2 regions of the Undibacterium sp. WLHG33 genome follow, and region 2 is predicted to be linked to the other one. Evidence: predicted binding sites of a transcription regulator. Region 2 holds the regulator's gene; the other holds the start of a gene.
The links. The regulator LexA, encoded in region 2, represses DNA repair genes until DNA is damaged. The targets are predictions, from matches to a motif close to ACTGTATNNNNATACAGT.
Positions count from the first base shown of each region.

Region 1: a site for LexA is predicted at 1,861-1,878, ahead of recA (recombinase RecA). Genes of this name have one in related genera too.

Region 1 is NZ_CP186697.1:673,645-677,066, reverse strand. Features, by position in the region: gene ACOTSW_RS03110 (DUF2889 domain-containing protein) at 1-33, opposite strand, end outside; gene recX (recombination regulator RecX) at 210-662, opposite strand; gene recA (recombinase RecA) at 748-1,791, opposite strand; gene ACOTSW_RS03095 (ProQ/FINO family protein) at 2,294-2,734, opposite strand; gene ACOTSW_RS03090 (LysR family transcriptional regulator) at 2,905-3,422, opposite strand, start outside.
Region 2 is NZ_CP186697.1:1,605,090-1,608,511, reverse strand. Features, by position in the region: gene rplI (50S ribosomal protein L9) at 1-133, opposite strand, end outside; gene rpsR (30S ribosomal protein S18) at 160-444, opposite strand; gene priB (primosomal replication protein N) at 454-753, opposite strand; gene rpsF (30S ribosomal protein S6) at 788-1,156, opposite strand; gene lexA (transcriptional repressor LexA) at 1,389-2,045, shown strand; gene lon (endopeptidase La) at 2,111-3,422, opposite strand, start outside.

The DNA of each region.
Region 1 (3,422 bases), 930 kb from region 2:
ACGGTGTATTTCAGGATTGGATGAGGGCATCATGCCTTGTTAGCGGCTTACTTTATAAAAAGCCACAATTGCGTGTCGCTACCGCAGCTTCTACGGTAGCAGCCGCTCCTGCGGCGCTGCAAAAAACCTGCGGATTCTAGCACAGCTAATTACCCAACTCATATTCCGGCTCATTTTTTTTTGCGCGTTGAAAACAAAGATTTACCTTACTAATCATTATCTGGGCGTTCCGCCTTCATAGCGATTTGAACTGATCTGCCGGAAAAACCTCTCTGTTGCAAAAACCTGCTTTGCTTGACACGCTCATTCTGATCTGCAGGCGGACGGGGAAATTTTCGATGCAACACCTCGATGGCCCGACTCACTTCAGACTCAGCTAATTCGGACTTAATTCGGGACATTTCAAGCGCATTAACGTTGTGACTTTGCAACTCAGCCAAAATACGATGATTACCAAAGCGACCTGAACGCCGGTTAATCAACGAATCAGAGAATCGTTCTGCCGAAAGAAAGTTATTGACTTCCAGCCAATCGAGAATTGCATCGACGTCATCCCCATCTTCCGCGTAAGAAGATAATTTTCTGAATAATTCGACACGGCTGTGTTCACGCATGGATAAATACCTGAGTGCCCGCCCTTTAAGACTTAATTTCTGCATCATTATTTACACAAAACAAAAGCCGATAATCCTTGAAGAAAGAATTATCGGCTGATTGTTATGTCCTTAAAATAACCTGAACGTATCCTTAGCTCGCGTCCGCATTAATCGCTGGCAATAAAGGGACGCCGAGATGTTCACGCACCTTGTTTTCAATTTCATGCGCAAGATCCGGACGCTCTTTCAGGAAATTACGCGCATTATCTTTACCCTGACCAATACGTTCGCCATTGTAGCTGTACCACGCGCCAGCTTTTTCAATAATTTTAGCGTCCGCGCCCAAATCAAGAATCTCCCCTTCTCGGGAAGTTCCTTCGCCATACAAGATATCAAAATGTGCTTCTTTGAATGGAGGCGCAACTTTATTTTTGACGACTTTGACCTTTGTTTCGTTACCAATGACTTCATCGCCGGCTTTAATGGAGCCTGTGCGGCGTATATCCAGACGCACTGACGCGTAAAATTTCAATGCATTACCACCGGTCGTTGTCTCAGGGCTACCGAACATCACACCAATCTTCATACGAATCTGGTTAATGAAAATGACCAGCGTATTTGTCCGCTTAATACTGCCAGTCAGCTTACGCAAAGCCTGAGACATCAGACGGGCCTGCAAGCCAGGTAAAGAATCGCCCATGTCGCCCTCAATTTCAGCACGCGGCGTCAAGGCAGCAACCGAGTCAATAACCACCAGGTCAACACTACCCGAACGCACTAATGCATCTGTAATTTCCAATGCTTGCTCACCAGTATCGGGCTGAGAAATCAGCAGATCATTGACGTTCACGCCCAGCTTTTGGGCGTAACCGACATCTAAAGCGTGCTCAGCATCGATAAATGCGCAAGTACCACCAATTTTTTGCATCTCAGCTATCGCCTGCAGAGTCAGCGTGGTTTTACCTGAAGATTCAGGACCATAAATCTCAACCACACGTCCCCGTGGTAAGCCGCCAACACCTAAGGCAATATCCAGACCGAGTGAGCCAGTGGACACAACCTGCACCTCTTCCACCGCAGCACCATCGGCCATGCGCATGACCGATCCTTTACCAAATTGCTTCTCGATTTGCGCCAATGCTGCCGCGAGCGCCTTGCTCTTTTCTGAGCTGTTGTCAGGTTTCTTATCGTCCATAGAATCTTTCATTCAATAAGCAACGGGTGGAAAAATAAATAGTCACTATCAGTAACTACGTTTAACAGTACTGTATAAAAAAACAGTGATTTATGCAAGCACGATTTTTATTTTTTGCGCATATTATTAACAGCATGCTCAATGTCCGTCGAAATTATCGAAATTCACTTAACTCTGAATTTTGTTTAGCTAACTCTGAACTTTTAAGGTCACTGGAAACCGCACCCGATTACGGGAATCAAAGAGGCGTATTTTCCAGCTACCAGAAAATTCAAAGTTAACTGATTCATTTGTTCAGAATTCATTATTCATCCCAAATATAAATCGCTGATTTTCATAAACATGTAATTCAGCTTTAATTGAATATCGACACTAAAACCCGAAGGTACCATTTGCATCAATGTGACTTAGGACGATAGTAATAGCGCACTCCCGACGACATAAAAAAAGGAGGCAAAGCTAACGCTGTTGCCCCCTTGGATACCGCCAATGCAAAAATCAGTTATTTCGCAAATTTCTGCGCAAGCTGGTTTATTTTTTCGGCTCTCTTCTGCAGTTTTTCGGCCTCCTCTGCCGCCGCCTGCTGCTGACGTTTGAGTTTTGCCTCCGCCTGCGAACGCTCAGCATTTTTCTTAGCACGTTCTTTCAGCATTTCTTCTGCATGCGCTTTATGCATTTCTTCCAAAGGCTCTGCAGGATTGCCATCGAGATCAAAGCGGGTTGTCGCTTTGATGGTCTTTTGCAGGTAACGCGTTGATTTCGTATGATAAGCAAGTACCATCCGTAAAACCTTACGCGGAGTTTCGGGCAATCTGGCAAGGATTTGCTTATCTATGCCTATCGCAAGCGGCTCATTATTGAGAAACACCGGGAATGTCTCTTTTAAGGTACTCAACAGGGCTTGCGCTTCAGAAACGGGAATAGACTTGCTTTTGGTATTCATGAATTTAGGAAACTTAATTTCAAAGGGACAAAGCATAACATAGCAGCCAGACAGATACCCTCAAATACTCAGCCGGTCATCACAGCAAAACGCTGCCGTTTGAGTTACGGCTCAATGCTATACGCAGTCTGAAAAAGGGGAAAAGTATATGAATCTGTACAAAAATCAAATTATTGATGCGTATGTGCCTGCAGATATTCAAGAAACGAAGTCGCAACAGGCGATAGCCTTTTCCCTTTCAGGTAAACAATATACCAGCTGGAATGTACCGGAAAACTACTGACATCCAGCACTGTAAGCGATTGATCAACTAAATGTTCACCCAGGGCGTGTGTGGATAAAATCGCCAGCCCCATTTCTCCCGCCACTGCTTGCTTGATCGCCTCATTACTTCCTAATTCAAGTCGAACGACAGGCGTAAATCCCTGCGCGGCAAAATGTTGATCACAAGCGAGCCTCGTCCCTGATCCGCTCTCCCGCAGAATAAATCGTTCTTTGCTTAGTTTTTCCAGAGGGATCCGTTTCCGGTTGACCAGAGGATGCGACAAAGGCGCAATCACAACAAGGGGATTGGGCAAAAAGACCTGCTGCACAACATCAATATCTTTCGGTGGGGCAGACATGATGTAGATGTCGTCGCTGTTATCGCGTAATCGTTGCAAAACACCATCGCGGTTCTGCACTTCCA
Region 2 (3,422 bases):
CGATTGCAGTTGCAGTCGCACGACGAGCCATGCGCTGTGGAATCAAAAAGTTACGTGCATAACCATCTTTAACACGAACTACATCACCAAGATTGCCGAGATTAACGACTTTATCCATCAGAATAACTTGCATATTTTTCTCCTAATACCTGTCGTCAATTACGCTGTGTGCAGATCAGTGTATGGCAGCAACGCTAAGTAGCGTGCACGCTTGATCGCTGTATCAACTTGACGTTGGTACAGTGCTTTAGTACCTGTCAGACGTGCTGGCATAATTTTGCCGTTTTCTTGCACGAAATCTTTCAGTGTGTCGATATCTTTGTAATCAACTTTTTCTACATGTGCTGCTGTGAAGCGGCAGAATTTTTTACGCTTGAACAAAGGGTTTTGTTGTTGACGCTTTTGCTTCAATTTGCTTTTATCAAATTTTTTACCGAATGCCATTTTTGGCTCCTAATCTAGTAAATGTGCCTGTATTTCAGTGATATGAAATACCAGACTTTTGCTGTTGCGATTTTTGCGTGCTAAAAAACCTGTGAATGCAATCTCTACATCTAAAGGCAACTCATTGAATGTTCCTGAAATGTCACCGGCAGCCTGTGCCGGAATTTCAAATTCAACCAATCGCCCTGTTCCGGCTTCCACCTGCTGAGAACTGTGCATCAGTATCGCAGACGCTATCGGTATCCCAGCCGGCGTGTACCGTATCACTGATTTCTCTAAGATACGTGCCTTCACTGTCAGTTGATTCACTGTTTTTTATACGACCTTTTTCAAATCAAATGAATTAAGCAGCTGGTGCTTCGACGCGTTGCGCTTTAGCTGCGTCTTCTTTTTGAACAGCTTTCATCATTGGAGATGGTGCTGTTTCAGCTTTTTTCATTTTGACTGTCAGGTGACGCAGAACGGCATCATTGAATTTGAATGCTGTTTCCAGCTCAAGCAATGTTTCTGCATCGCACTCAATATTCATGCAAACATAATGTGCTTTAGCCAGTTTTTGAATCATGTAAGCCAATTGACGGCGGCCCCAGTCTTCAACACGGTGAACCTGACCACCGCGTGCAACAACGCTAGCTTTGTAACGTTCGATCATCGCAGGAACTTGCTCGCTTTGATCGGGATGTACAATAAATACGATTTCATAATGACGCATATATTCTCCTTGTGGACAATAAAATAGCCTGCCTCGGCGTCAAGACGAGTGCAGGAAGAGGAAAGCCGACGATGATAGCGCACTTTTTCGTTTTATTCAATCAATTCGGCGCATGGGAACTTTGGCGGCGCAAGATTACATATAATCATAAAATTTTCTTGCACTTCGCATCTCACTGTATAAAAATACAGACTGTTCTTATATACAGCGTAATGACTTACGTTTACACAAAATGCTTAAGCTGACAGCCCGACAAGAGCAGATCCTGAATTTAATCAAAGATGCCATTCAAAATACAGGCTTTCCTCCAACACGCGCTGAAATAGCCTCAGAACTAGGCTTTCGATCAACGAACGCTGCCGAGGAGCATCTGCAAGCACTTGCGAGAAAAGGCGTCATCGAAATAGCTCCAGGAACATCACGCGGCATACGCCTGCTGGAATCAGAGTTATCGAGTCACATTACAGGTCAGCAAACCGCTTCAATGCAAGCCGCACTGCACCAAATCAGCCTGCCACTGGTTGGTCGCGTCGCCGCCGGATCTCCAATACTCGCCTCCGAACACATCGAAACCAGTTACCAGGTCGATCCTGCACTGTTCTCGGCAAAGCCGGATTTCCTACTGAAAGTCCGCGGCATGTCTATGCGGGATGCGGGGATTCTTGATGGCGATCTTTTGGCGGTAAAGAAGACTGACGTCGCGCGAAACGGACAAATCGTTGTCGCAAGAATTGGTGATGACGTCACAGTTAAGCGCTACAAAAAAACCGGGAATTCGGTTGAATTAATTCCCGAAAATCCTGACTATTCAACAATCAGAGTCAGTGAAATCGAAGAGAATTTCTCATTGGAAGGGCTGGCTGTCGGACTCATGCGGAACTGGGTCTGAAACACAGCGAGATTTAATAAAAAAAAGCGCCCGGAAATTCGGGCGCTTTTTTATTGAGGAAAATGTTAATGTTTCATCACTGCAAGATCAGCCTGAGGCTCAGCTGATCCTGCTGCAACGGGAATCTCCGCATCCACCAGAGGTTCAGGCTGTCGTTCTAAAGCAACTTCTAACACTTTATCTATCCAACGCACGGGGATAATTTCCAGTTTGTTTTTAACATTATCCGGAATCTCAGCAAGATCTTTTGCATTTTCTTCTGGAATTAAAACTGTTTTAATCCCACCGCGATGTGCAGCCAGCAATTTCTCTTTCAGACCACCGATCGGCAGAACCTCACCACGCAACGTAATCTCGCCAGTCATTGCAACATCCGCTCTTACCGGGATTCCGGTAAACACAGAAACCAGCGCTGTTGTCATCGCAATACCAGCCGAAGGACCATCCTTTGGCGTTGCCCCTTCAGGCACGTGAATGTGAATATCACTCTTCTCAAAAACGTCCGCCTTGATGCCCAAACGCTGAGCACGGCTGCGCACCACCGTGCGTGCAGCTTCGATCGACTCCTTCATGACGTCACCAAGCGTACCGGTACGTATGACACCACCTTTACCAGGCATCGACACCGCCTCAATCGTCAGAAGATCGCCACCGACTTCCGTCCATGCCAGACCGACAACCTGACCGATTTGGTTATCTTTTACCGCAACACCGAAATCGTAACGGCGAACCCCCAGGTATTTATCCAGATTTTTAGAGGTAATAGTCGCCTTTTTCTCGCTCTTCTTCAGCAACAGCATTTTGACTACTTTACGGCAAATTTTGGAAATTTCACGCTCCAGAGAACGAACGCCAGCCTCCCTCGTGTAGTAACGAATAATGTCTCTGATTGCGCTTTCTGCGACTGCGATTTCCGCCTCTTTCAGCCCATTATTTTTAATCTGCTTTGGCAGCAAATAACGTTGAGCAATACTGGTTTTTTCGTCTTCGGTGTAACCGGAAAGGCGGATCACCTCCATCCTATCCAGCAAAGCCGGAGGAATGTTGTAAGAGTTCGACGTCGCCACAAACATAACATCAGAAAGATCAAAATCAACCTCGATGTAATGATCTGAGAAAGTATGATTTTGCTCGGGATCCAGCACCTCCAGCAATGCCGAAGAAGGATCACCGCGGAAATCCGCCCCCATTTTATCGACTTCATCTAACAAAAACAGAGGATTACGAACGCCAACCTTGGCGAGACTCTGCAAAATTTTGCCCGGCATCGAGCCAATATAAGTACGCCGATGCCCACGGATTTCAGCCTCATCACGCACACCACCGAGTGCCATTCGGACAAACTTGCGATTTGTTGCGCGGGCAATCGACTGACCA